4 regions of the Shewanella sp. SR1 genome follow, and region 2 is predicted to be linked to each of the others. Evidence: predicted binding sites of a transcription regulator. Region 2 holds the regulator's gene; each other region holds the start of a gene.
The links. Region 2 encodes sigma-54, which starts transcription at its own class of promoters, with help from an activator protein. Its sites were predicted from a motif close to GTTGGCACGNNNNTNGNNT; they were not measured.

Region 1 (7,509 bases), on a different contig from region 2:
GGGATAACGACTTGGTCATCGCCAGAAGCACCCATTTCACTCGCCTGTGGCAACTGTAAATGGCTGGGTAAAATCTCTTGGTCTGCCAAAATATAGGCTCGCTCAATGGCATGCTTTAATTCACGCACATTACCCGACCAAGGGTACGCAGCGATCATCTGCGCACTGTCGTCAGCGAGGCTTTTATTCTGCTTTTCTGCCACGTTACGATAGGCAAGAAAATGCTGCGCCAGCCCAAGAATATCATCGCCACGTTCCCTTAATGGCGGAACGCGGATAGGGAACTGGGCCAAACGGAAATATAAATCCTCGCGAAATTGCCCAGCCTCGATTGCCGCTATGGGATCACGATTGGTTGCCGCTACAATCCGCACATTGGCGAGTTGCACTTTGGCACCGCCAACGGGGCGATATTCACTATTTTCAAGCACTCTGAGTAACTTCACTTGATGCTCAATTGGCATTTCGGTGACTTCATCGAGAAATAAGGTTCCGCCTTCTGCCTGCTCAAATACGCCTTTGTGATCGCGATGAGCGCCAGTGAACGCGCCTTTTACATGGCCAAACAACTCGCTATCGACCAATTCAGGGCTTAAGGCGCCGCAGTTAATCGCGATAAAAGGCTCGTTCAGCCTAGGGCTGGCAAGATGTATGGTATTAGCGACCAGCTCTTTCCCCGCACCGCTCTCACCGATGATCAGCACATTACTGTCGGTCGCGGAGACGCGGCGAATCGTGCGATACAGCTTATGCATAGCAGCAGAGGAACCGACGAGTAAACCATATTGGTCTAGCTCACTGGAAAAAGGCCGAGGCCGAATTGGGGATGACACTAGATACTGGGCAAAATCGGCGAAAATATCGCTGATTAACGTCATGTCGTAGGGTTTGCGAAAATGATAACCGGCAAAATGCGACATTAACTGATCAAGATTGGGGTTTGGCTGGCCGTCGGAGAGAAAAATAAACTCAATATTAGACAGAGCTACATTGTCCAGTAGCCCGAGATAATCCTCACGGCTAAGGCTGGACAGCTCAATGATGGCAACATCGACGTGATTCGCCTCAAGCTGTTCTATCCAAGGTAAATCATCGACACTGCGTAGCTTATTAAAGTCGGCAGCGCCGGCGAGTTCTAAGATGGCTTGTTCGGCGTTTACATCCTGCAGGTGATAAAAAAGTGTCAATCGAGCCATGCTATCCCACTCCCTGTGTATGAAGGGCTACTGTATGTCAGTCGTGAAATTTTAACAACAGCAGCGGTAATAGTTGCCGATATTCCAAGAGGATGGCGTAATGAACCGAGAATATCAGTCTAAAAATCAGCCTGTTAACATATCATTAAAAACGAGAACAGAATATGCATGGTAGCTGAACGAAACTCAATTAGTTGACCCAAGCCGTTAAACAAGGCTATGTCGAACACTGGCATTAGGAGGCCCATAATGAAGTCTAATGTTGTGCAACATCAGACTGATATCCGCGCCGATATCATGTTGATCGATGAAATAATAACGCTCAATCAAGAAGGACTCACATTTTACAACCAGGCGATGACGTACGTCGAAGACTATAACCTTAAGCGTATTTTTTCGACCAAAGCGAATATCCACCAGCGAATGTTGAGGCGATTTGAGCAGCTGCGCCCTTTGTCTAGCGAGCCGCTTCATGGCCTGAGTCATACGATACCTGTCACTTACACTCAAGCGACAAAGTTGCTGCATCAGTGCCATATATCGCAGGCGATGGCCGCACTTGTCGTTATAGAGCAGCAAGTGTTAACCCAGATGAAGCAAGCAGTAAGGCAAGCACATCAGCCACAACTTGCCAATCAGCTCGCAGAAGGCGCCGCTTGGCTGCAAATCAGTTGCGATGGTATGAGTTCGCTCAATCCTGGTTAATTCTTTGCACCTGTTTACATCAGTGCGCATCAGTATGAGCCTCTTTACCTGGCGATATCCAGCTTTAACGCACCGCTTGTTACTCCACACACTACTCCGCACACATTCGTGCGGTTTTTTTATGCTTTAAAGATGACTTCGCTTGCCAGAAAAAATTACATTTTGTCGGTAAAAAAGACCGACTTAAGCAAAATAACCCTTCCATCAAAATATCAAAAACAGCCGCTAAACACATTTAAATCAGCCACTTAATAATATTGGCACGATTCACGCAATATCTAACATCGAGAAAACAACGGAGGATATGATTATGAAAACCACAACAGCATCAGTACTAGCGACCTTACTTGTCGGTTCAATCAGTTTAAATGTCGCAGCAGCTCAAGATTGGAAGGACGGGGCTAAGGATGCGTGGATCGATGGTAAAGCTGAAACCACTTTACTGCTCAATACCAATCTCAATTCCTTTGACATTATAACGGATGTCAAAGAGGGAAACGTGACGTTAACGGGTAAAGTGGAAAGCAGTGTCGATAAAGCTCTTGCCACTGAACTGATCAAAAGTTTAGACGGCGTAAAAGATGTCGATAACCAACTCACTGTAATGAATGAGAAAGAAGGCACCAGTGAAGTTGTTGCTACTTTGACCGATTCTAAGGTTGCCACAGTCGTCAAAACCCGTTTACTGTTTTCAACCGATGTTTCCGGCACTCAGATTAATGTGGATGTCGCTAATGGTATCGTTACCTTAAAAGGTGAAGTTGCTAGCGATGCCGAACGTCAGTTAGCGCTGAAAATTGCCGAGAATACCGACGATGTGAAAAAAGTTGTCGATAAAATCAAAGTCGTTAAAAAAGCCTCTTAACGCTAGCTAAAGCTGCACTTTCTGAAACTAGCTTTCAAAAGTAGCGCTTTAACAGTCAGAGTTAAGTACAAGGCGTTAATCTTGCCTCAACTTTTGAACTCGATTGATAAGAAAGAGTAATAACAAAAAACCAGCCTAGGCTGGTTTTTTTATGTCCATTATGTCACTAAATCAAGCAAGGTTTTCTAGGCCACGTAGATAAGACTAGGTTTGAGAAAACGAAATCAAGGTAGGAAAATTGAACGACATCAGGCTAATGCGAGAAGCGATAGTACCTTAAGCGATAACACCTTAAGCGATAACACCTTAAGCAATAGTGCCTGAAACTATATTTTCAGAAACAGTCATGCCTAAAACAATCATGCCTCAAGTAGCGTTAAAATGCGGGCTCAGCGCTGGCTTCAAAGCCAAACTGGAACTCATAAAAATGCTGACCATTTTCGATACTGATGGCCATAGTGCCCGTTAAGCCCTGCAACTCGCCCGCACCGGAATGGGGAACCACTTCTAAGATCAAACGGTTTTGTCCATCGGTCATAATGCCAAAATGTTGCAGCACGAAACTCCCCTGCTTACCACACACCTTGCCAACCACTTGCTCAATCGCCACATAGCCAGCCGAGCCTTTGACTGACGTCATTGCACTGAGCATTTCCCCTTGGCTACGGCCCTCAAGCTCGCCATAAAAGGTTTTATCTAAACCCATACGACCTAACGTTACGCCGCCCACACCCGTAGCATAGGTGCTATCTGGGGTGAGCTTAACATCAAATTTCCCAGTGATTTTGCTAACTTGCATGACACTCTCCTTGTCAAAACATTATGCCAAGTCTATCTACCCGAGAATACTTGCCGCTGCGGCAAGCATCACACACAGAACGAAAAATAACTTAGCACAAGCCTGCGCAGATCCATAATGCATTTACTCACGACCCTTTGCGCACGACTACTCACTACTGATTTATGTTAGTGATGCCAGTTTCGCTGACTGTCACCTCTAAGGTTTTGACGATTTCAGGGCTTTCAGACATAGGTTGATCAGGCGCTCTATCGCGATAAGTCACGGCAATTTTGAATGGGGCTTCGAAGGGATAAACAGGTTCAATATTGTCCACCTCAATCCGATCGCCCAGCATGACGCTGCCTAAATGCTTCAAGTTATTGTGTTCAAAATCGAGGCTAAACAAGCCAAGGTACCAAAATGCCCCCGAACCTTGAGTCGTCACAATAAACGGTGCCACAAAGGGCATAGTCTGCATTTTAGGATCATCTTGAATTGGCGCATCACTCTGGGTATCAGGCTCTAAAGCGGGATCGAAATTTAACGGCGTAATGCGCAAATAATCCAGTAATACTCGGCCTTTTACCTCGCCATCTTGATAATCGCCCATCGCAAATTCAGTTTGCTTGATCTTAATAAAATGGGTCAAGGCAACCGATTTACCGCCCTCTGGTAGGGTAATTTCAAACGGGTTGGCGGTATTTAAGCTAAAGAGTTTAAGCATCACTTCCGACGCATTCGCCACCGGCTTAACCTCAAGCGGTGTTACCACTTCAACCTCATTGGCCTGTGCCTGCGTTTTTTCCTGCGCCATGGCCTCGTCGTATTGCATGACCTTACCATCTTCCATCACCATATAAATATCATCATTGGTCATGTTGAAACGGTAAATACCTGCGGCGAGTATGGCTAATATCACTAAGGTGCCCGCTAAGGTTAACTTTACAAACGTACTCATTTTCTCTCCCCAATCGCGCGCTTTGTGCGCTGCTTTTCTAACACTGATCAACTTCAAATCAATGTCGGAGCAGTATTACAGATACTGAGTTAAAGCGGAGTGGGTAAAGTGTAAAAAAGTGACGCTATTTTGAGTTTTGTCAGGCTAAGTTCAGTTTATCCTTAGCCAAGATAACTAAAGGCATTTAATTTTTATCACCTTACCGTCCTCAAGCTTAAAAAATGCATCTTGCGGCATGTCTTGTGCCCATAAAGCTTGATAATCCAGATCCGCATAAATACCGCGAAACACGGCCCCAGATAAAGCATGAGAAACGACAATGACGCGTTCAGGGATGCTAGGATCGTTTAGCCAATCCTTAAGACGCCCACTTATACTTGTAAATGACTCAGCATTCGGAGCATAGGTATACCAGTCGACGATGCCACTTAACTCAGGCTGAGATTGCTTAATATCTGGGACGCGCTGCTGTTCCCAATCACCAAGACCGAATTCAATTAAACGCGCATCCTTTTGTAACCGTGCAACAGGAAAACCAATTTGTTGACAAATAATTTCTGCGGTCTGTACTGCTCGCCCTAACGGACTAACATGAAATGCCCATTCATCCACACTGTATACATGCTGCTTCAAGACCTCCCCAACCGCTTGTGCCTGTAAACGTAGCTCTGCGTTAAATTGTGTCTGCCCATGACGTAATAGATAAATCGTTTTTTTAATCAATTTGATAACCTAAAAAATATTATTGAAATACAGACTTGATATTGTGTGCTAAGCCACACTTTGGCATTGATAATGGGATATGTCATTATTAAGTATCAAATGACGTCCTTTAGCATCAGAATGTAAAATACTCAAACTTACCGGACGAATGGTATTCCAAAGTGTTTCAGAATTTTGTTCAGTCAGGAAATAGTTAGTCAATAATTTAACCATTAAAGATTCTAATACAATAAGCACATTACCACTGTATAGCATGCCAATACTTTCAATGATTTCAAAAAGACGTTTCTCTACTATTTTTAATTGAGTATAAATAGATGAGCAAAAACCACGGGGTTGCAACATCATAGTATGAATACACAGGGGTAAATCAAAGCATTCTCCATTAACGTCAAAATCGGCTTTAAAATCCTCCAATGCTAACTTTTTAATCACAGATATGGATTTTTTCCGCCCTTGGTTTAATATTCCAGCCGTTTCTATTGATAATGGTGACGTGCAAGAATATACCATTTCAAACCGAGTATCCCTCAATGAGTTTGCTAGCATATTTGCATGCAACCCTCCGAGATTAGACAGTGAATAATTGAAAGAAGCTGATAGATCATATACGTCAGAAGATTTTGCATCTCCTTGACTAATTAGATATATAGTAGCCAATTTAATCACCTCAAATTCTATATTAAGTTCGACAATCTTAGCCGAGAGCAAGCTAACGAAACCTACACTCGGCTACATTTTAGGCTGTTAAAAAACGTGGCGGACACCGACTGTAACAACTTTGTCGTCGCCAATATCTTGCTTTATGCCAGACATTCTATATTCGCCTTCGTAAATAGAAAAATGAGAATAAACTCGAGTCGATTTTTTCACTTTTTTCTCGGCACCAATAGTAAACTGGCTGATATCAACGTCAGTCAGCTCATCATTTTGACCAACTAGTTTATAAAAGTAGCCACCTAATCCAGAACGATCTTCACCAAACTCAGCTTTCAGTGTGATACCGAATAAATCACAGGTAGCATTGATGAAATAGGAGTGCCCTTCCATATTTGAAAACTTCAAACTTTCAGTATATTGAAATATCCCACCAAGCTTAATATTTCCTAACTTTACTTGTGTAACTGCGCGATAGGCATCGATATTGGAAATACCTTTATTAAGTGCGACAGCAAAATAATAGTTATTTTTCTTGAGTGCTTTATCACCAATGGCCGTACTAAAAGCGTACAAAACACCATCAACACCATAATTATCTTGCATTAAGTAAGTGGCATTAAAATCAATTAGACCGAATAACTTTGGAGAGTAATACCACAGACCATCAGCACTTCGGGTCTGCCCAGCGACTAATTGATTAATATCGGCATTCGTCGCACCAAAAATATCGACTTTACCTTCTGAGGTTTTAAAAACAGTATCATTTCGACCAACAAGCAAAGTACCATAAACTGTTTCAACACCTAAATAGCTATTTCTTGCAGAGAATACTTTACTGGAATCATTGGCTCGGTTAGATGTATTATTTACGCCAAACTCCATCTTGTAGATAATATTAATATCATTATTTATGCTAGATTTACCTTTAAGCCCAATATTGGATGAGTTATTTTCAAGGTAAGTACCACTCTCGCCCACACTTACCCCGCTAGTGCCACTGTAAACAGTTGAACCTAACTCTGAATGGGTAACTGATAAATCAAGTCGACCATAGATACTCGGTGATTCAACTGCCATAACCGATACTGACGAAATGGCGAATACTGAAGCAGTCAAAATTGATTTCTTCATCATGTTTCTCTTACTTAGTTTGATATTAATGGTTTAGAAGAAACTCTTTAAAAAAGACCATGACGATTAACGCCATGACCTACTCAGTTTTATCATTCGACCATAGTGACTTTCTTAGAACGCCATACAGAAGCCGCGAGTACAATGGATAATATTGAAGTGCTTAACCAGAAGTATTGCGCACTGCCAAAGTCATAATGCTTAACACCAGCCACTTCGGTAACTACGATTAATTTAGAGGAAACAATCTCTTGCAGGGATGCCGCGAGGTAAGAAAATAAACCAATGAAGCCCTTCACTGCGCCTACGGCATTTTTAGGCATTAAGTCACAGGCCGTTAAACCTGCAAGGAATACGACTAGACCGCCGATTGAAAAACCGATCAGACCCAGACCAAAGGCATCCATAGTACGGCTCTCTGAACCCCAGAACAGCAGGCACATACCAACTATATTTGCTAAACCGTATAAGAAGGTCGGAATATGACGAT
Region 2 (7,509 bases):
CGATGATCAGCGCAAGCTAGTTGGTATCTTCACCGATGGTGATTTACGCCGCGTTATCGATGCCGAAGTGAATCTACGTACTACGCCCATCGCCGATGTGATGACCCGTAACTGCGTGACCATCACAGACGGTGTGTTGGCCGCCCAAGCGCTGCAAGTGATGGACTCAAAAAACATCAACGGATTAATTGTTATCGATAAAGACCGCCATCCAATCGGCGCTCTTAACATGCTAGACATGGTTAAAGCAGGAGTCATTTAATGCCACAGCAAGGATTTTACGGCCCAATCAGTGATGATGTGTGGCAACGCGCGCAAAAGATTAAACTGTTGATCTGTGACGTCGATGGGGTGTTTTCCGACGGTCGTATTTACCTAAGCAATAGCGGCGAAGAGCTAAAAGCCTTCCACACCCGCGACGGCTATGGCGTGCGCTCGATACTCACCAGCGGTTTTAATCTTGCGGTGATTACTGGACGTCAATCCAAAATCGTTGAAAACCGTATGACGGCGCTTGGGGTAACCCATATCTACCAAGGCGTAGACAATAAGTTCGAGCCCTATGAAGCATTGCTCGCACTCTATGGCGTTACCCCAGAAGAAGTGGCTTATATCGGTGATGATATTGTCGATCTGCCAGTGATGAATGTCGTCGGTTTAGCAGTCAGCGTAGCCGATGGTCATCCCTATGTTCGTCAGCACGCCCACTTTGTGACTACGCTCAATGGCGGCCACGGTGCCTTGCGTGAACTCACAGATCTATTGCTACTCAGTCAAAATAAATTCACTTCGGCCCATGGAATGAGTATATGAGTCGTGTGACACTCGCGATTATCGCTTTTTTTGGAACGGCATTAGTGCTTTATTGGCAAGTGCAGAACAAACACAGCGGTGATACCGATAACAGAGTAAAAGATCAAAATACCCCAGATTTCATCGTTGAAGATCTGCGCAGTGTTGAGTTCAATGAACACGGGCTAGTCAATAGCCGTGTGACGGCGAAACACATGGAACATTATGATTCAACGAATCAAACTTACTTTACTCAACCTGTTTATCTTGTTTATCCAGACCAAGGTAAAGCACAATGGCAACTCAGAGCAGATCAGGGCAAGCTAAACAAGGAAACGGGCAAGGTTGTATTAGAAAACAATGTTATTATTGATGCCATTAGCCCAGAAGAACCGATCCAGACCTTGTCCACCAGTTATCTGGAACTCGATCTCAATACGATGATAATGACCTCTGACCGCACCATTTACGTCACAGGGAAAGATTTTAATATTCAAGGCCAAGGCCTTTATGCCGACCTCAACGCGCAAGAAGTGCAATTGACCAGTCAGGTAGTAGGAACATATGAAGCAAAATAACGTATTACTTGCCAGCCTAATGCTAATAATGAGCATGAGCGCCTTTGCTAAAGTCGACGACCTGAAACAGGAAGTCAAAATCAAGGCTGTGAGCCAAACGGCAGATATCAAGAACAACCAGATCATCTTCTTTGGTCCGGTTGAAGTCACCCAAGGTTCGATTAAAATCCATGCAGATCAACTGCGTGCATTTTCTGCCGAAGGTGAAAATAGCAAAATTTTAGTGGCCACAGGTAACCCTGCGACGTACAGCCAAGTATTAGACGATGGCCGTCCAGCCTCGGCGAGCGCGAAAGAAATTCGTTACGATATGGCGAGCCGCACCCTGACACTTAAAGGCAAAGCCTCGTTAGATCAAGCGGGCAGCCAAGTGACGGGTAATTTGATCCGCTACAACATCATCCAGCAAAAATTAATTGCCGAGAGTACCGGCAGTGGTGACGATCGCGTGATCACGATTATTCAGCCAGAAAGCTATCAAGATGATGCCAAACCAGACGCGCCAGCAGATAAACCTGTGAAAAAGCAGGACTCTAAATGACCCAAATCACCCTAAGAGCACAAAATCTGGCGAAGAGTTATAAGAGTCGCCAAGTGGTTAAAGACGTCAGTCTGACGGTCAAAACCGGTCAAGTCGTTGGCCTACTCGGCCCGAACGGCGCGGGTAAAACTACCACCTTTTACATGGTCGTTGGTCTGGTTAAAAGCGATAAAGGCCACATCTTTATCGACGATGATGATTTAACCGCAGATCCTATGCACCTGCGCGCCCGCAAAGGCATAGGTTACTTGCCGCAGGAAGCCAGTATCTTTCGTAAACTGACCGTCCATGACAACATCATGGCCGTGCTGCAAACGCGTAAAGAATTAAAAAAAGAGCAAAGGGAAGAAGAGCTAGAGCATCTGCTCGAAGAGTTCCACATCACCCATATCCGTGACAGCCAAGGCATGTCATTGTCGGGCGGTGAACGTCGCCGTGTCGAAATTGCGCGGGCGTTAGCAGCAAATCCTAAGTTCATTTTGCTCGATGAACCCTTTGCTGGTGTCGATCCGATTTCGGTTATCGACATTAAAAAGATTATCGAACAGCTCAAAAGTCGTGGCCTTGGCGTGTTGATCACAGACCACAATGTCCGTGAGACATTAGATGTGTGTGAACATGCCTATATCGTGAGTCACGGAAACTTGATTGCCGAGGGAACACCCGCAGAGATCTTAGACAATCAGCAAGTTAGGGCTGTGTACTTAGGTGAACAATTCAGGCTATAGTTAATCAAGCGGAGCCAATGCAGGCAATTTATGCCACCATTGGACTCCACTCAAGATGATAACAAGCGACCTCATCCAACAATAATAACGTAGGGATCAGCGGTAACATGAAAGCGTCACTCCAGCTCAAACTGGGTCAACAGTTAACCATGACGCCACAATTACAACAGGCCATACGTCTGTTGCAACTGTCGTCATTAGAACTGCAGCAAGAGATCCAGCAAGCCTTAGATTCTAATCCCCTTCTCGAGCTGGAAGAGGATCAATTCGACGCCACTAAAGACCCTGTAAACCAAACGCTATCCGATACGGATTTCAGTGAATCTAGCACCCTGCCGCCAGAAAAAGACAGCTCCACCATAGACACGGCAGAGTCGCTCACGAAAGAGTCCATGCCCGACGAACTCCCCATGGACACCACATGGGATGAAGTGTTCACCGCCTCTCCCAATTCTGGCCCCGGCGGCAGTCGTGAAGACGATATGCCCTTCCAAGGTGAGACCAGTGAAGGCTTGTATGAACACTTAGAATGGCAAAAAAACCTCACGCCGTTTTCTGAAACCGATTTAGCCATTGCCACCGCCATTATTGATGCCATCGACGATCAAGGCTATCTCACCCAAAGCACTGACGAAATCCTCGAAGCCATGGGCAATTCTGAGGTTGAGCTCGACGAAGTCGAAGCTGTACTCAAGCGCATTCAACACTTTGATCCTATTGGTGTTGCCGCCCGCGATTTAAGCGAGTGCCTGTTGATCCAACTGTCGCATTTCGCCGCTGACACGCCCAACCTAGAAAACGCCCGCATGCTGATCAAAGATCATTTAGATCTGATCGCCGCCCGCGATTTTAGATTGTTGATGCGTAAGACTAAATTAAAAGAGGATGAGTTAAGAGACGGCATCGCGCTTATCCAAACCCTCAATCCCCGCCCAGGTTTATTGATTACGCCCAACGATGACGAATACGTCATCCCAGATGTGTCAGTGTCGAAGAAAAATGGCCGTTGGGTGGTTGAGCTTAATCCTGACTGCATGCCAAAAATCAATGTAAATCAACATTATGCTTCGATGGCGCGCAGCACTAAAAGCCAAGCCGATAGCCAATTTATTCGTGGTCATCTGCAAGAGGCTAAATGGTTTATCAAGAGTTTAGAGAGCCGTAATGATACCCTGTTGAAGGTGGCGAACTGTATCGTCCAATATCAGCAAGGTTTCTTTGAATACGGTGAAGAAGCCATGAAACCTATGGTGCTGAACGATATTGCCGAAGCGGTAGAAATGCATGAGTCGACCATCTCAAGGGTGACGACACAGAAATACATGCATACCCCTAAGGGACTTTTTGAACTAAAATACTTCTTCTCTAGCCACGTCGGTACTGACGATGGTGGGGAGTGCTCATCCACAGCAATCAGAGCCTTCATTAAGAAACTGGTTGCAGCGGAAAACCAGAAAAAACCATTAAGCGACAGTAAGATGGCACAACTTCTGGCAGAACAAGGGATCAACGTAGCCCGCAGAACCATTGCGAAGTACCGAGAGGCTATGCTCATTCCGCCTTCTAATCAGCGTAAAAGTTTATAACCTACAGTGGATATCGGAGGACGTTTCTATGCAAATAAACCTGAGTGGACACCATGTCGAAATTACCGAATCGTTACGTGCATATGTAGAAGAAAAGTTTTCAAAACTTGAACGCCATTTCGAACAGATCAATAATGTGCACGTTGTGCTCAATGTCGAGAAAATGCAACAGATTGCCGAAGCGAGAATAAATCTTATCGGTGGTGAAGTTTTTGCTACTTCAGAGCATGCTGACATGTATGCCGCTATAGACGCCCTGATTGACAAGCTTGATCGTCAGGTTATTAAACACAAAGAGAAGTTAACAAAACACTAATAATGGAACTTTGTACCATACTGCGGCCGGAGTGCACTACCTGCGCCACTCCGGGCAGCAAGAAAAAGGTACTGGAACTCATCAGCGACTTAGTCGCTGCCCAGTACCCGACCCTCTCATCTCAAGAGATATTCGAAAGCCTAGTGGCGCGCGAAAAGATGGGGAGCACAGGTATAGGTAACGGCATCGCCATTCCACATGGTCGACTAGCCGATATAGATCAGCCCATTGCCATACTCATTAAGTGTGAAGAGCCGATAGCATTCGATGCTATCGATAAGCAACCTGTTGATATTTTATTTGCACTACTGGTGCCTGCAGACCAATGTCAGCAGCACTTAAGTACCTTGTCTTGCATGGCCGAAAAGCTGAGCGACAAGCAAATATTAAAGCAATTACGCAAGACGCATGATGAAACGGAACTCTATCAGGTAATCACTGGATGAAACTGGTCATAGTGTCGGGCCGCTCAGGCTCAGGCAAATCTGTCGCCCTAAGGGTACTCGAAGATCTCGGCTATTATTGTGTCGATAACCTTCCCTTGCCCTTAATCGGCACTTTGCTTGAGCAACTCAAAGGCAGTAACGATCTCGTCGCCATTAGTGTCGACGTGCGTAACATGCCTGAGCAGGACAAGGTCTTAGTAAAGCAACTCGCGAGCCTGCCTCCTGATACTGAGTTAACCAGCTTCTTCCTCAATTCCAGCGATAAAATTCTGCTCAAGCGTTACAGCGAAACCCGCCGTTTGCACCCTTTGTCGAAGAGCCAAGTCTCTTTGCAAGAAGCGATAAAACTGGAAGGGAAGCTGCTCGAGCCTATGTCAAAACTGGTCGATCACTACATAGATACGTCGAACCTGAATATCTATGATTTAAGCGACCAAGTCAGACAAATTCTGCTCGGCAGCGTTGATAAAGAGTTAGTGATTAACTTCGAGTCCTTTGGCTTTAAGCACGGTATGCCAACCGAAGCCGACTTTATGTTCGATGTACGCTTCTTGCCTAACCCACACTGGGAACTGGCGCTGCGTCCATTGACAGGCTTAGATGAGCCCGTGGCTGAGTTCTTAAATCGTCAACCACTCGTGAATAAGTTCATCTGGCAAATCGAAAATTTACTGGAAACTTGGCTGCCACATCTCGAGCGCAACAATCGCAGTTATTTAACTGTGGCGATTGGCTGCACGGGTGGGCAACACAGATCGGTTTACGTCGCAGAGCAATTGGCTAAACGCTTTAGTAACGGTAAACATAAAGTTTATGCCCGCCATCGAGAGCTGAATAATGCCAAAGCTTGAACGTCAGATCACTATCTGTAACAAACTGGGATTACATGCCCGTGCCGCCACTAAGTTGGTGGTACTGGCATCCGAGTTTGATGCGACCATCACCTTAATACAAGGCGATAAACAGGCATCCGCCGCCAGCGTGCTCGGCTTATTGATGCTTGAGACTGGCATGGGTAAAACCATTAAACTTATCGCCGAAGGCCCAGATGCTGAGCCCGCTCTGGATGCCATTTGTGCCTTAATCGACGCTAAGTTTGACGAAGCCTGTTAGTTTCATTTCATACTCAGTGTTCCACACAGGCACTCAGATTAGTACACCTCACATTTAGCACTGCTTATTTGTGCAGTTCACATCTCGTTTCAAAAGCTTGGCGACACATTTGTCGCTCGACGACACGAACCATAGGCGATTACACTAGCGAGCATTACCGCTGACTCATCTTAGTTTTAGCCGCCTTAATCTATGCGTAAAACGCATGACCTATGCCAGAGCGCTCTATCTGTGACTGAAGCATAGTTATCGCGAAGTCACCGCTAAGTCTCAGCCCTGCGCCAAGCAGCGCACTCTCTAACCAATTTGCCGCACAGTGGCGGACAACTATGGAGGACAAATGCCCGTAGATAATTCAGAAAACGATCACACCGGACATAGTCTCGACCAGTTAAACCAAGCGCTTAGCAGTGGCATGTTTGTGCACGTGCGTAACATGCTGCAAAAAATGGCCGCCTCAGATATCGCGCTGATCTTAGAATCCTCACCACCCAGCGCCAGACAAGTGCTGTGGCAGCTTATCGATCAAGAACAAATAGGCGACATACTCGACGAGTTAAGCGAAGAACTCAAAGATCCGTTGATCCGCAGTATGAGTCCTGAGCGGGTTGCGAAAGCGACGGCGAGCATGGACACCGACGATCTGGCCTATATTCTGCGTAGTCTTCCCGATGCAGTTTACAAGCAAGTGCTGCAGTCGATGACAGAACAAAACCGCCAGCGGGTAGAACAGGCTTTATCCTATCCCGATGAGACCGCCGGCAGCTTGATGAACACAGATACCGTCACCTTAAGACCCGATGTAAATATCGATGTAGTGCTGCGCTATCTTCGCCAAAGGGGTAACCTGCCCGACACCACAGATACCTTATATGTGGTCGATAAACAGGATAAAGTGCTCGGCGGTGTCAGGCTGGCAGATCTACTGACTTGCGCGCCAAGCACCACAATTCGCAACATCATGGACCCCGATATCCAAAGTATTCCTGTGAGCATGTCCGACAGTGAAGTAGCGCAGAAATTCGAACGCAATGACTGGGTATCAGCTCCCGTCGTCGACAGCGATGGCAAGCTGCTAGGACGGATCACAATCGATGACGTGGTCGATGTTATCCGCGAAGATGCCGAGCATTCCATGATGGGGATGGCGGGGATGGACGATGACGAGGATACGTTTGGCCCTGTGCTAAAAAGTACCCTACGTCGCTCACTCTGGCTCACGATTAACTTGTTCGCCGCGCTACTCGCCTCCTCAGTCAGTAATATGTTTGAAGGCACTATCGAGCAATTTGCCACAATAGCCATCTTGATGACAATTGTCCCTAGCATGGGCGGTGTGGCCGGTAATCAAACCTTAGCGCTCGTGATCCGCGGTATTGCCTTAGGCCATATCGGCCAAAGCAACGCCC
Region 3 (7,509 bases), on a different contig from region 2:
TAGTGATATGGAAATCACCGCCACCGCCATCGACTTCAATATGGAATGAGTTAATCACGACAACTTCGGTAGGGCTGACAATGTTGGCCATGGCCGGATTGACTTCAGAGTCCAAATAATCAAACTCCACATCCATTACAGGTGCCCAAGCATCTTTATAATCTTCAAAAATTATTTTGAGCAACAGTTGTACAATACGTCTTTCTGTTGGCGTAAATTCACGCCCTTCAATCTTGGCATGGAAACGCCCATCACCACCAAAGAAGTTATCCACTAGGATGAACACCAATCGAGCTTCCATGGTGATCAATGCAGTACCTTTGAGCGGACTAAAACGCACCATATTCAAGCTAGTAGGAACGAATAGCGTATGTACATACTCGCCAAACTTGAGCATCTGTACACCGTTAATCGACACTTCGGCAGCACGGCGCATCATATTGAACATGCTGATACGCAAATGGCGTGCAAAACGCTCATTCACGATTTCCAACGTCGGCATACGCCCACGAACTATTCGATCTTGGGAAGAGAAGTCGTAAGAGCGAGCATCTTCTCCGACAGCGTCAATTTCATCATCATCGACGTCATCAACCCCGTGCAGTAGCGCATCAATTTCGTCTTGGCTTAATAAATCACTCACTATATTGCCTTCGCCTCTTTTGGTGCTGAAATTAAAGGGTTATTGCATCACAAAACCAGTAAACAGCACTTTCTCGACAACTTTACGGCCAGTAACCGACTGCAAAGTATTTTGCACACTCAAGAGTGCTAACTGACGTAACTCATCTTTCCCAGCCTGCGTACTGAGTTTTTGCACATCAGCGCCGCTAAAGGTCGTTAACAGCGCATCTTCAATCAGGGGGATGTGTTTTTGTGTCAGCACATCATCGTCTGTACCACGCACCATAAGTTGTACTTTGATCTCAACTAAACGCGCTCTATCAGGCCCAGGTAAGTTGAATAAGAAAGGGCGTGGCATAGGCACATATGAAGCAGTGGCTAAATCTCCAGTGGCAGGGGCTTCAGCCTGAACAGTTCCATCAGCGGCAGCGACTGGTACTTCCTCGGAGCTGCTCCCCATAAAAAACCATACGCCGCCACCGATTAAAAGAGCGACTAGAACACCTACTCCAGCGAAAATAAACAGTTTTTTCTTACTTTTAGGCTCTTCGGTACTTTCAAGTTCTAACGATTCTTCCTTAGCCATCACTATTCTCTTTAATTTAGGCGGAACAAATGACGATTCTGGTTTACCGAAACGTCATTATGTTAGTCATTGCTATAGGTTACCTACTTAAGCGTAATAATCTATACCTGAATTTACACTAGTGGCTTGATTTAAACCTAAATGTAGCTCTTCTGCTGAGATTTCATCCACATCAGCCCCATTTGAACCGCCACCATCACCAAAACCACCCTCTCGACGTTCACCTTGGCCACCTTGAGACACATGACTATCAGCCAATTGCATCCCTTGCTCTTGCAGTAACTCGCGCAATCTCGGCATAGCTTGTTCAACCAGATCACGCGTTTGTGTCTGAGTGACATGGAACTGTACTTGGGTTTGATCGCCATGCACTTGGATTTTTACCAGCATATGCCCAAGCTCAGGGGGATCAAGCCTAATTTCAGCATGTTGAATACCTTGACTCACCATAGTGATCAACTGTTGCTTCATCACGGGTGAAAACCGTTGGATCATCTCTTGCATTTGGTTCTGCTGCTCAACACCTTGGCGTAATGATAGCTGAACTTGCATTGTTTCTTGGCGATTTACTTGTGACATCGAGAGTGTATGGATTGATGATGTAGACTTAATATCTGAGAAGGTACTACCATCATCAATAAAATTTTCATCTCGGGGAATATCCATCGCAACGGTCAATTTTGCATCTTTAAGTAATAGGTTAGCAGCCAGATCTGGATTAAGACTCCCATCAAGATCACTTTCTGTTACAGACGGAGTAGACGATGATTCAGAAGAAACAGCAGAACCTAAAGTATTAAGTTCAAAGGTATTTGCTGAGGTCGTAACGTTACCTTTATTGAGACTGTCCAATATCGGAGCACTCGCGGCACTAGCTGATGACTTTGGCGAAGTGCTCATCGTCGATTTTGTCGTTGAACTAATCGTAAAACCAGCTTGATTAACCACAGCGTTAAGTGTGGCTTCATTCTCGACTAAAGGCTCATCTATGCTAACGCCCACATGAGTTGTAGCGACAAGCTCTGTGTCTTCTATATGTAATTCAGCAGCATCATCGATCAAATTGGGGTCAATAACAGTATCGGTATCCACTGGCGCTGCAATTATATTTGGATCTATGGGAAGAATCTGAACGAGTGGCTTATCAGTCAAAGGGGCTGGCTTAACATCATTATCAGATACAGCCACTGGCGCATCTGATGCAGTAGATACTAGCTTTTGTAATTCAGCAGAGAAACCCACTTCATCAATCATTGCATCTGATGCCTGATAAACATTTTCTTCGCCCGTTATGTCAGTGGTATCTTCAGCATTTAAAAATACTAGCGGCAAACTCTCTCCCTCTGATACCGTTTTCTTCATGTCATTTGCCATGCTGATCTGGGCGAAGATGAGATTTACGTCAGCGTCATCCGTTGATATGTCTTTATCTTTTACTTTATCAGTAGAGGCGATCTGCACTTTATCGTCAGTATTCGCTGTAGCCTTTTTAGGCGCGGAAATAGAAAATGAGCTAGCGGAGACAGACGCAAGTGTAGATGAAAAGTCTTCATTATTAGACTCTTGGGAAGATGTCTTAGCGGAATTGGCCGCAGAGTTGCCTGTTTTACTCAACAGGATATTGGTCATTTGTTGCATAAGTGCTCCCAAACATCACCCAGCAGAAAAAGAAAATGGCTGGGTAGAAACGTCAATTAAACACTGCGGTTGCAGGGTCATGGACTAAATCAAAGCAAATAAGATGCCAAAACTTCAGTTTTTAATGCGGCATATTGAAAAGAATAAAACTCAGGGAAAGAAGTCGAACAAATGTTCTGCACCATAAGCGGCAACAGAAAACTGAACTCATAGAGGTTAGTTAATGGAAAAGATACCGATCATTTAACGCACCATTACACTAACGCTGATGACGGCGATAAAACTGCTGAGAAGCAAATTCATCGGTCATTTTCTGCTCTCTTTTTTGTTCAACAACTTGGCGCTTCTTCTCTTTACTCGCTAACAGTAATTCCACTGCCTTACGTTTTTTCTGTTTTTCCAACCAATGCTGTTGTCGATATTCTTTTTGTTTTTCACCGTCGGCCACAACGCGATTTTGCTGAGTAATAGCGTCATCAATCTGACGAATAAAGCGATGAAACTGGTGATAGTGACTGGCACTAATGGCTTGGCCTTGCTGGGATTGCATTTGCTTCATGTATTCTAAGCGATAGTTATTGAGTGCACTGAGTTGATTCAGCCGTTTTTGACACTCTAACTGCGCCGACTTTAACAATAACGCCGCTTGTTCTTCGGCATCATTGGCGAGCTTTAACACTAACAACAAGGGATCGGCGTTAGCCATACTAGACCTCGATTAATTCGATGACGCCATTATTTGCACTGTGCGGCAAGTTGCCCGAGCATGACTTGGCTATCGGCAAAACTGAATGCATCACGCATGGTTTGGCGTAAAAAAGCATTCATCGCCGGCTGTAATCGTATCGCATTATCGATTCGAGGATCGCTGCCTTGTGCGTAGGCACCAATGGAAATCAAATCCCGATTTTGCTGATACAAGGAATAAGTTTGTTTCACGCGGCGCATCGCTTCCAAATGTTCATTGGAGATCACCATAGGCGCGACTCGGCTAATAGAAGCTTCAATATCAATCGCAGGATAGTGCCCAGAGTCCGCAAGCGAACGTGACAAGACTATATGACCATCAAGAATCGCCCGCGATGCATCGGCAATGGGATCCTGTTGATCGTCCCCTTCCGTCAACACAGTATAAAATGCCGTAATTGAACCTTGACCTGGGCCACCGTTGCCGGCGCGCTCAACTAAACGCGGCAGCTTTGCAAACACTGAAGGCGGATAGCCTTTGGTGGCAGGCGGCTCACCCACAGCCAAAGCTATTTCCCGTTGAGCTTGGGCATAACGCGTCAAACTATCCATTAATAACAAGACGTTATAGCCCAAATCGCGAAAGTATTCGGCAATACGAGTCGAGGTTTCACAGGCGCGAAGGCGCATCAGCGGCGAGGTATCTGCAGGCGCGGCAACAACAACAGAACGCGCTCGACCTTTATCCCCAAGAATCTCTTCAATAAACTCTTTGACTTCACGGCCACGCTCGCCCACCAGCCCAACCACAATAATGTCGGCAGTGGTACCGCGGGTCATCATGCCTAAGAGCACACTCTTACCCACACCAGAACCAGCAAACAAGCCCATACGTTGGCCTTTACCCACAGTCAGCATGGCATTAATGGCGCGAACGCCAACGTCCAGCGGCTCGGTAATAGCACGGCGGGATAAGGGATTAATGGCAGCGCTATGTCTTGGCGCTTGTTGATCTGTCTGCAACGCACCTAAACCATCTAAAGGCACGCCGTTACCATCGAGCACGCGTCCTAACAACGACAAGCCGACATTGAGTCCAGTTTGTTCCCCTAAAGGAACCACCCGGGCACCGGGTAATACCCCACGTAATTCTTCGATAGGCATTAAATAAAGGAGTTCGCCATCAAAGCCGACAACTTCGGCAATTAACTCGCCCGCCATGGTTTCGATGGAACATAAGCTGCCCACAGGCGCGCGGCAACCGCTCGCCTCTAAGGTTAAGCCAACAACACGAACCAGCTGACCACTTGCCACAGCACGAAATGGCGGCACTTTATCCTGATGATGATTCAGCCTATTCAGCAGTTGGTGTTGGCGATTTTGCATCTGTTCCGGCATCCGATTGGGTATCTAAGTGCTCACCTGTGTTTGAGGTAGATTGCATGTCCTCAGTGTCTTGGTTAACCGTATCGACAGCTTGGTCATCCGCCGTTTGATTATCAAGCTCAGACTCAAGCGCCACAGCCACTTGTTTGGCAGTATCTTCAGCTTCAATCGTCTCTTGCAGTTGATGCTGTTTATCACTCAAATGCGCATGTTGATTTCGTAATGACTCAAACACGGTATCAATACGCGATGAAAGCGTTAAATCCACTAAAGAGCGATGACTGCTCAGAATACAATCGCCTGCACTTAACGTCGGATCGACTTCAAGCTCCCATTTACTGCGGGTCAGTTGGGCGGTGGAATAAAGTTGTTCGACAAGGATCACATCGTCAGGATGCAGCCGAATAGTCACCGCTTGCTCCTTAATGGGTAGCGACTCTATGCCTAAGCGTAATGCCGAAAGTACTTGTTCTGGATGGGTTTTTAATTCGTGACCTATGACAGATTTAGCTAATGTCATACTCAAGTTCAGTAGGGAGAGCTCAATATCACCATCGAGTAATTGCAATGGCTTTTCAAATTGAGTTAATAAGGCTTCAAACCGCGAAAGTAAAACTTTGGCTTGAGCTAAACCGGTTTCTAATCCTTGCTCATGCCCTTGGGCGAGCCCTTCAGTATGGCCTTGCTCTAAGCCTTCTAAGCGACCTTTTTCTAGCCCTTGCTCGTAACCTTGTTGTTTACCTTCGGCAAACCCTTCTTCTTCAGCTTGGGCGCGAATGTCTTCAATCTCGGCCATCGTCGGCGGAGAAACACTCTCAACTGTCGTAGGCTTAGCGGCTTGATGATTCGAATGGCCGAACAAATTCGAGATAGAATCGTCATCGGCTTCAGTCACATCTGGCAGTGCCCAGTGACTAAACTCAATATCTCCGTCGCTCAAGACCTTATTTGACGGTTTATTGTCACTCGGATTAGAGGAACTCATCGCCACCACCGCCGCCTAACATGATTTCGCCACTGTCGCTTAAGCGACGGGCAATAGACAGGATTTCTTTTTGGGCGACTTCAACTTCACTGATACGGATTGGGCCCATGGCCTCAAGATCGTCACGCAGCAATTCAGCGGCACGTTTTGACATGTTGCCCAAGATTTTTTCTTTCAGCTGATCATCAGTGCCTTTGAGCGCCTTCATCAGTACATCTTGCTGTACTTCACGCAACAAGGCTTGAATACCACGGTCATCAACGTCGATTAAGTTTTCAAATACGAACATCAAGCCTTGGATTTGCTGCGCCATTTCTTCGTCAGACTCGCGCATGGTTTCCATCAACTGACTTTCGATACCCGTATCTAAATAGTTCATGATGTTGGCAGCCGCTTTTAAGCCACCCATTTTCGCGGCCTGTGCGCCACCTTGACCAGCAAACTGTTTTTCCATGATGTCGTTCAGCTCTTGCAGTGCAGCGGGCTGTACTTCTTCAAGATTCGCAATCCGCATCATCAAGTCTAAGCGAGTATTTTCAGGGAATTGACCAAAAATTTCCGCCGCCTGATCGGGTTCTAAATAGGACAACACGATCGTTTGGATCTGAGGATGTTCGTTTTGAATAATGGTCGCTACTTGGCGTGCATCCATCCATTTCAACGAATCCAAACCTTTAGCACCGCTGCCCATGATAATCTGTTCAATCAGATTACCCGCTTTATCTTCACCCAGCGCGGCGGTTAAGGCTTTACGAACGAACTCTTCGCTGTTGAAACCAATAGAAGAATACTTTTGTATGTCATCGAGAAACAGCTTATGTACCCCGATGACTTTTTCTTGACCAAACTCATCCATTGCCGCCATCGCCATACCCACTTTTTGCACTTGCTTCGGCTCTAAGTGTTTTAAAATGGATGCAGCATCGGCCTCACTCAAACTGAGGAGTAAGATCGCGGTCTTTTCGACACCGCTAATATCCTTAATGTTAAAGGCAGGTGGGGCCGCTGCAGCCACTTCTTTCGTTTTATTCTCAGCCATTGTCTTGTAACCAGTTTTTCACGACTTGAGTAGAGAGCTCAGGCTCATTCGCCACGAGCGCACGGATAGCTTTAATCATATCATCATCTTTGTGCAAATTAGGGATATGAATTGAACCATCATCGGCATAACTGTATTCCGCCTCTTGGGTATTGAGCATCCCTAGCGTATCTGCCGCGTACTGGTCCTCAATTTCGGCCAATTCGTTACCTAATCTGCCATCCTCAGGCATATTCACACTGTCAGGATAGATTAAGCGTTTCAGCATAGGACGTACCACAGCTAAAATCAGTACCAGAATCACTAGTGCACCAATACCGAGCTTAATCGCACGCCAGAACCAAGGTTGTTCCCACAGTTCTAGTGCTGGCAAGTCTTCAACCAATTGATCCATAAAGGGAACCGTTACAACTTCTAACACATCACCCCGTTGCGAGCTAAAACCTACGGCACCTTCGAGTAAACGACGGATATTGGTCAGCTCTTGTTCAGTACGGGCAACACGCGCCACTTGACCATTTTCTCCGGCTGCACCGGGTTTAAAGTCCACCGCAACCGACACAC
Region 4 (7,509 bases), on a different contig from region 2:
TGGCTTGTTCTTCAAATTCCCATGGCGCTGATGTGCTGTAGCTTTTACTCCAGACTTCTTCGCCACTGATCCCATGATAAAGGCTAAGTTTGAACTGGAATTGCCTGAGTGGAGCTTCATCCCAAATTCCTAGGAAGGTTGGCTGCACTGGTTCCATTGAGATATCCATAATTTGTGGTTGGAGGATATATTGGCTGTCGGTAATTTCACTGAGCCAGCTTGGGAGTCGATAACTGCGAATATCCACTAGATCTTGTTTAATATCGAGCAGCTCTTTAGCGTGAGTGTGGCTAAAACCTGTGGAAGAGTAATCTTCTATAACACTGCCTAGTTTTTCGGAAATAACTTCTTCAAAACCGGAAAGCTGCCCATATCTGAGCTGAGTACGATCTTTGATTTGTGCTTGAGGAATTAAAATCGCAGCCTTTAATTGTCCATTTGGACACTGCTGCGTAGGATCATCATTTAGATCGAGTCGTAGGGACACATAAATTTTGTTTCCCTGGATTCGTTCGCTAACGAGTTGGATGCTGATGGCTTGGGCGTTGCGATTTATCGCGAAGTTATTCTGTGTAAGGTTTCCGTTAGAGGTTTGTTGTTCACTGGATATTTGAATGCCCGTGCTTAATGTAGCATAGCTAACGGCTTGATTAATCGCTTCTTCCCTTGCTTGAGCAGTATTACCATTGATAATAGTCGCTTCACCACTGGCTTCCATCCATTCGGCTCGAATAGGTAAAGACAGCAGTGCAAGGCTCAAAATGATGAGCGAAGCTGAACGTGGTATGTGCATCAATACAATCCTTATCGCTAAGCTATTGGCGAGCTTGCTAATCGAGCCAGTTTCCTGACACTTAACCTAATATACCGACAAAGCAAATTTCATGCCTGACTAACGAGAGTTTTCGATAAAGTTTCCATTGGCGCAGTCGATATACAGCGTATGAGCATAATATTGTCGGGCTGGAGCAATTTTGGTCCGAAGATTGCTGGCTTTTGTTACTCACAAAAATGAGACGCATAGAGTGTGAGTTATTTAATTGCCAGTACACCCACAGATGAGGTAAATCCAATGCTAAAGCGTGTGATTATTCCCTTAACATTACTGATGTTAGGTGGATGTGTGGCTAAATCGGTTACACCGCCCAAGCCGAGTTTAGTGGATGGCAATGGGTTGCCGCCAACGGCAGTGATCAACCATTTAGCACAGCGAATTGTGACAGAGCTCGTTAAGCAAAATGATGCTCTGCGTTCTGATCAACCAATTGTCGTCGCCACCCCAGTATTAGTGGGTGACATGAATGGCACAAATGCGTTGGCGCAGCAGTTACAGCAAGGATTAATGACGTCGCTCCATAGCTTTCAGTTTAATGTAGTGGATTTAAATTTAGCTGATGGCTTGAGAGTGACGGCTAATGGGGATTTTATTTTGACGCGAGATTGGCAACAATTGTCGAAAAATCTTCCCGTTGAGCATCTTGTTGTATCGACTATGAGCCCAGTTACCAATGGTATGGCGATCAATACTCGGATTGTGAACATAAGTAACAATCGTGTGGTATCGGCCTCTCAAACTTTTGTGACTCAAAAAGAGTTGGCAAACTACATGCAGCCTTCGGAGCAAATTGTGTCACAAAATGGCATCTTATATCGTCAGGCGAGTCCAGGCATGAATGAAGTCCGTGTTTTAGGAGATGGAAAATGAAACGCTACCTTTTAGTTATTGCGGCGCTAATGCTAACTGGCTGCGCTGCTAAAGATAGATATGTGCAATGGGAAGATGTGCCGCCGCCGAGTTTTCCTAAGTTAACGGCCATAGGATATGCGCCCTTAGCTACTCAACCGGCTAAAGAACAATCACAAAGAGTGTTGATGGCCATGCAAGCATCAAAAATTGTGGCCTATCGTGAATTAGCAGAACAAGTTTATGGGCAGAAAATAACGGCAAACAGCAGTGTCAGTGATTGGATGTTGACGGACGATAATGTTAAAGCGTCGGTTTCTGGCGTGATCCGTGGGGCGCGGGTCGTTAAGAGTTATCCGGCTGGCGATCATTATGTCACTGAGTTAGAACTGGATTTTTCACAGGTATGGGCGCTGTATCAACAACAGAGTCGTCCACAGCGAGTGAAAGAAGTCACGTATTTCTAGTCATTTCTACATGACTCTATTGAGCCGCGTACTATGCGAGTAGTTATGCGGCTTTTCTTTTTCTGCACAAGTATCAAAGTCTAATCTTTAATCAGAGCAGAGCTTAGAAGCGGGAAATACAGAGTAGGAATTGATGCGCCTGTTAGGCCTTTAAATCATTGCCTAAACTTGAGATAGTTGAGGTCTTGCCTTTATCGTTATACGTAAGGCTGGAGGCGTTTCTACTGGCTTGTAAAGCTTGAGCGAAGCGATTGAGACTGGCTAAATTCATCTCAATTAAACTGGCATTTTGATCGTTCAGTTCTTTGCATTCAGTTAATGCGTCTTTGACAACGGCCATTTTATGCACGAGTTCGGTTTGCTGAGTGAGTTGAGACTTATCAGTGTGGTTTGCCAGAATATCGTCATTAGTCTTGAGTTCTTTCAGACATTGTGATTTTTCGTTAGCAAGAGAAAGCAGTAAATCGGCGTTTTGGTCAACCAAAGCGCCTTTTTCCTTGAGTATGATTTGCTTAAGAACAGCCAAATGGGCGTGTTGTAGATCTACCAGTTTAGCTATTTCAGTCATAGTTACTCTTTATTCAAGTCATTAAGTTCGGCTTCAAAACTTGCAATATTGGCAGCCAACTTTTCAGGGTCAATTTTATAGCGGCCTTCGGCGATAGCCTGTTTAATTTCGGCCACTTTCTTTTGATCAACTTCAGGAAGGCTCGCCATTTTAGTCTGAGCTCCTTGAAGTTGTTGCGCTTGCGCTGTAATCACCACTGAGTCGCTTCTTTGTGGTGTTGTCGATTTTGTGGCAACTTGAGCAGATTGATCGCTGCTAGTTTTAGTTGCACCTGAACGAACTTGTGTGGTCGTTGCAGTGTTGAGTTTGCTAATATCAATTGCCATTTTCGGCTCCAGCGTCGTGTGTACGGGATTTCTTAACTGGGGTATCGGCAGCTTATAAAAAAGCTTTAGATTATTTTACATTCTTACTTCAACTTCGCCAATGCCCGTGACTATAGCATCTAGTTCTTTGTTTGAACTGCTATTTTTGACTCTGATCCGATCGCCTTTATTGCCATCTTGTAGGGCTTCGCCCGCAGTTTTAAGTTCGAATGAGTTAGAACGAACATAAATAGATACCGAGTCGTTTTTACACACGAAGCATAAGTTATTGCTCAATATAGGATTATCCTTCGAGACGCGTCGTTTGACTCGCACACCAGCTAATTTACTTGGGTCATCAAATTCAGCGCCCCGTAAACTATTTTGCTCAATGTAACGGATTTCAACTTGGCTAGGGGAGATGAGTTCGCCAGGCGCTAAGGTTTCAGTTGTGACAACAACGGGGAATAAAATATCCACTCTAACCGAGATATAAATCTGCCAAGGGTAAGCAAGCTCTTGCGTATCGCAGCTGACTTTTAGGGTGTTATTACGGCTAATTTCCCTGTCACTAGCCAATTCAACCTTAATCGGCGACGAACATTGTGACGACAGCATTCTTGCGTCAACTATTTGCGGCGAAATATCGACTTTGGCATTAGCGGGCACGGATATCTTTTCTGAAATAAGCGCTTTAGCTAATTCTGAGATGGCCGATACGGTGGGAACAATAGGCTCTGCACTCGCAAAAGCGGGCATGAAGAGGGCGAAAACACTAAAAAAACAGACTAAATTTACTTTCATAATGAAGAGACTAGCTTGTAACGCCAGAATGCACCTATACTTTTATCAAGTTCGAAGCTGACCACTGTAATAATAATTTGCATCACTGTCAGAAGATTGACTCAGTTTCGACTATGTTTATCGATAGATAACACGTAAGCAATTAATATGCCTATACTCAAACGAGTCATAGGGCCGTACATAAACAGAACAACAAGGCAGAGTTATGTCGAGTATTCTTGATTCAGTCAACAAACGAACCCAGCTCGTTGGTCAAAACCGTTTAGAATTGCTGCTTTTTAAATTAAACGGTCGTCAACGGTTTGGGATTAACGTGTTTAAGGTGAAAGAAGTACTGCAGTGCCCGCCACTGACAACTTTGCCTAAACTTAATCCTTATGTTAAAGGTGTCGCGCACATTCGCGGTACGACTATTTCAGTTATTGATCTGAGTGCGGCAACAGGTGGTAGACCTTTAGCGAGTACAGAAAACTGTTTCATCATTATTTCTGAATATAACCGCAGTGTTCAAGGTTTCTTGGTCAGTTCTGTTGAGCGGATTATCAACATGAATTGGGAAGCGATTATGCCTCCGCCGCAAGGTGCCGGTCGTTATTCTTATCTGACTGCAGTGACTGAGATTGAAGGTGAATTGGTTGAAATTCTCGACGTAGAAAAAATCTTAGATGAGATTTCACCGGTTAAAACCGCTATCAGTGAAGAAGCCAATGAAAAGCTGACCCTCGACAGAACCCAGCATTACCATATTATGGTTATCGATGATTCTGCCGTGGCGCGTAAGCAAATTATTCGTTCACTCGAGTCATTGAACTTACAAATTGATACCGCTAAAGATGGTCGAGAAGCATTAGATAAGCTTAAAGAAATCGCCAAAGAAATGGACAATGTTGCCGATGAAATCCCTCTCATTATCTCAGACATTGAGATGCCTGAAATGGATGGTTATACCCTGACCGCTGAGATCCGAGATGATCCTAAGCTCAAGCATATTAAAGTGGTACTGCACACGTCGTTAAGTGGTGTATTCAATCAGGCAATGGTTCAAAAAGTGGGGGCCAATGACTTTATCGCTAAGTTTAATCCCGACGAACTGGCTGCTGCCGTGAATAAACACTTAAGTTTGTAAGTGCAGTAGTTAGTACCTAGATACGCTTTACGCTATAATCTCGACTTTATAACATGATGGTTTCGCACTGATTTTGGTGCTTGCTATAGGATTTAGGATGTGAATGTGCCAAATAAATCACTCGCTGAAGCTGAATATAATCAATTTAGGTTGTTCTTAGAGCAACACAGCGGCATCGTACTGGGTGAAAATAAGCAATATCTGGTGCGCAGTCGTCTTGCTCCTCTGATGGGGAAATATAACCTGCCATCCTTATCCGATGTGGTTAAGCATTCGATGAAGCCAACGGAGCGTGCGCTTCGGGCTGAAGTGATCGATGCTATGACGACCAATGAAACCCTTTGGTTTCGTGATCGTTATCCATTTGAGTTATTGCATAACGTTTTGTTACCTGAGTACAGTCGTTTAGGTCGTCCACTTAAGATTTGGTCGGCCGCGTGTTCGTCTGGGCAAGAACCCTATTCACTGGCGATGACGATTCTTGAGTATCAACAAAAGAAGCCTGGTGCGCTTGCGGGTAGTGCGTCAATTCAAGCCACGGATTTATCGCCTTCCATGTTGGAACGTTGCAAAAATGCTGAGTACGATAGTTTGGCATTAGCGCGCGGTTTATCCGAGGAGCGTAAGCGTCAGTTTTTTGATGCTTTGCCTTCAGGCAATATGAAGTTAAAGGATAATGTTAAGCGTTTAGTGAACTTTAGGGCACATAATCTGCTTGAGAGTTATAGCTTACTTGGTAAGTTCGACATTATTTTTTGCCGCAATGTGCTGATTTATTTTGCGCCTGAGGCAAAGGCAAAAATTTTGCGGCAATTCGCTGCCGCTCTTAATCCAAAAGGGATTCTATTTCTCGGTGCTTCTGAATCTATTGCTGGTTTAACGGATGAGTTTGACATGGTCCGTTGTAACCCTGGGATTTATTACCAGAAAAAGACTTAAGTCTGCTGCTTTAAAGAAAATTACCGACATTTGTCGGTAATTTTTTACCCATCACTTGCTCATCCCTATTGTTATTCTCATTATTCTCCTATGTTGGCACATGAATTGCTTTATTTCCGTGAGTAACACGAGGAGGCAATTTTATGGCGATCAATTTTGATAATGCACTGGGTGTGCATCAGTACACTCTCGGTATTAGAGCGCAGCGAGCTGAAGTCATTTCGAGCAATATCGCTAACGCCGATACGCCACATTATAAAGCCCGTGATGTAGATTTTTCTGCGGCAATGCAGGCCGCCCGTGGCCAACAACAGCAGCGTAATAGTCTTGAAATGCAAGAGACAGACAAGCATTTTGGTCTTGCTGAGTTGACTGGTCAATTTGTTAAGTTCCGCGTGCCAAATCAACCCGATACCGGTGATGGTAATACTGTTGATATCCAACAGGAACAATCGGCATTTATGCAAAATGCCCTTGAATATCAAATGTCGCTTGGTTTTTTAGACAGTAAGTTTAGTGGCATGAAGAAAGCGCTGAGAGGGGATTAATCATGAGTTTATTTAGCATATTTGATGTTGCTGGCTCGGGAATGTCGGCTCAATCGGTCAGGTTGAACACCACGGCGAGTAACATAGCTAACGCTGATTCCGTCTCGAGTAGCGTAGATAAGACCTATCGTTCCCGTCATCCTATTTTTGAAGCTGAAATGGCCAAAGCGCAAAGTCAGCAACAAGCCTCTCAAGGTGTTGCGGTAAAAGGCATTGTTGAAAGTGATAAACCACTACTAAAAGAATACTCGCCCGATCATCCGATGGCGGATGCGGACGGCTTTATTTATAAACCGAATGTTAATGTCATGGAAGAAATGGCAGATATGATTTCTGCTTCGCGCTCATATCAAATGAATGTTCAGGTCGCTGAAGCAGCTAAGTCTATGCTGCAACAAACACTTGGGATGGGTAAATAACATGTGTTACTTAGGAGGTAAGCTGTGAGCCTCATTAATCAAATTAACCAAGCATCGGCGCAGACGGCTCAAAATAAGAGTCAATCAAATGCTGTGACGACCAATTCATCAACCAGCTCAACGGGTAATCCGTTTCTTGATGGCATACGACTGCCAAAAGATTCGATAGTACCGGAAGCGAAAAGCCAACAGTTAACTCAAGATGACTTTTTCTCGTTATTAAGCCAACAGTTATCGATGCAGGACCCTTTTAAGCCCGTCGACAACGACCAAATGATTGCGCAGATGGCATCATTCTCGACGGTTGATGGTATTACTAAGTTGAATAATGAAATCGTTAATTTAAACGGTGTTATGACGTCGAGCCAAGCATTGCAGGCATCAGGACTTGTTGGTCGCAAGGTATTGATCCCAACCGATACAGGTAACATTTCAGCTGAAAGCCCAACAATAAAAGGTGTGATTAGCACGCCAGCTAAAATTCCTGAAGTTACTGTACGTGTTGAGGATGATAAAGGCCAAGTTGTGACCACCTTTAAAGTTGATGGCAGCAAGGGGGGCAATGTCGATGTCAACTGGGATGGCCTCGATAAAGATGGAAAACCTGTAACCGCAGGTAACTATTCGATCAAGGCGAGTGGGTTAGTGG

Region 1: KV201_RS05330 (BON domain-containing protein) is a predicted target of sigma-54. The motif match lies at 2,158-2,176, and genes of this name have one in related genera.
Region 3: KV201_RS07290 (flagellar hook-length control protein FliK) is a predicted target of sigma-54. The motif match lies at 2,941-2,959, and genes of this name have one in related genera.
Region 4: flgA (flagellar basal body P-ring formation chaperone FlgA) is a predicted target of sigma-54. The motif match lies at 3,965-3,983, and genes of this name have one in related genera.

What each region holds. Positions count from the first base shown of each region.
Region 1 covers NZ_JAJAEF010000004.1:142,625-150,133, forward strand. The annotation lists gene KV201_RS05320 (sigma-54-dependent Fis family transcriptional regulator) at 1-1,196, opposite strand, end outside; gene KV201_RS05325 (glutamyl-tRNA reductase) at 1,446-1,901, shown strand; gene KV201_RS05330 (BON domain-containing protein) at 2,212-2,766, shown strand; gene KV201_RS05335 (DUF3224 domain-containing protein) at 3,143-3,565, opposite strand; gene KV201_RS05340 (hypothetical protein) at 3,720-4,505, opposite strand; gene KV201_RS05345 (histidine phosphatase family protein) at 4,680-5,228, opposite strand; gene KV201_RS05350 (hypothetical protein) at 5,277-5,888, opposite strand; gene KV201_RS05355 (porin) at 5,976-7,019, opposite strand; gene KV201_RS05360 (MFS transporter) at 7,112-7,509, opposite strand, start outside.
Region 2 covers NZ_JAJAEF010000008.1:103,850-111,358, forward strand. The annotation lists gene KV201_RS09700 (KpsF/GutQ family sugar-phosphate isomerase) at 1-262, shown strand, start outside; gene kdsC (3-deoxy-manno-octulosonate-8-phosphatase KdsC) at 262-813, shown strand; gene lptC (LPS export ABC transporter periplasmic protein LptC) at 810-1,370, shown strand; gene lptA (lipopolysaccharide transport periplasmic protein LptA) at 1,357-1,911, shown strand; gene lptB (LPS export ABC transporter ATP-binding protein) at 1,908-2,639, shown strand; gene KV201_RS09725 (RNA polymerase factor sigma-54) at 2,747-4,225, shown strand; gene hpf (ribosome hibernation promoting factor) at 4,254-4,541, shown strand; gene ptsN (PTS IIA-like nitrogen regulatory protein PtsN) at 4,544-4,987, shown strand; gene rapZ (RNase adapter RapZ) at 4,984-5,838, shown strand; gene KV201_RS09745 (HPr family phosphocarrier protein) at 5,825-6,100, shown strand; gene mgtE (magnesium transporter) at 6,441-7,509, shown strand, end outside.
Region 3 covers NZ_JAJAEF010000006.1:75,008-82,516, forward strand. The annotation lists gene fliM (flagellar motor switch protein FliM) at 1-643, opposite strand, end outside; gene fliL (flagellar basal body-associated protein FliL) at 683-1,210, opposite strand; gene KV201_RS07290 (flagellar hook-length control protein FliK) at 1,298-2,848, opposite strand; gene fliJ (flagellar export protein FliJ) at 3,108-3,554, opposite strand; gene fliI (flagellar protein export ATPase FliI) at 3,584-4,921, opposite strand; gene fliH (flagellar assembly protein FliH) at 4,890-5,906, opposite strand; gene fliG (flagellar motor switch protein FliG) at 5,893-6,945, opposite strand; gene fliF (flagellar basal-body MS-ring/collar protein FliF) at 6,938-7,509, opposite strand, start outside.
Region 4 covers NZ_JAJAEF010000006.1:103,998-111,506, reverse strand. The annotation lists gene KV201_RS07460 (flagellar assembly protein FlgT) at 1-793, opposite strand, end outside; gene KV201_RS07455 (FlgO family outer membrane protein) at 1,073-1,705, shown strand; gene KV201_RS07450 (LPP20 family lipoprotein) at 1,702-2,151, shown strand; gene KV201_RS07445 (flagella synthesis protein FlgN) at 2,294-2,719, opposite strand; gene flgM (flagellar biosynthesis anti-sigma factor FlgM) at 2,722-3,045, opposite strand; gene flgA (flagellar basal body P-ring formation chaperone FlgA) at 3,121-3,828, opposite strand; gene KV201_RS07430 (chemotaxis protein CheV) at 4,034-4,954, shown strand; gene KV201_RS07425 (protein-glutamate O-methyltransferase CheR) at 5,054-5,893, shown strand; gene flgB (flagellar basal body rod protein FlgB) at 6,037-6,441, shown strand; gene flgC (flagellar basal body rod protein FlgC) at 6,444-6,860, shown strand; gene flgD (flagellar hook assembly protein FlgD) at 6,885-7,509, shown strand, end outside.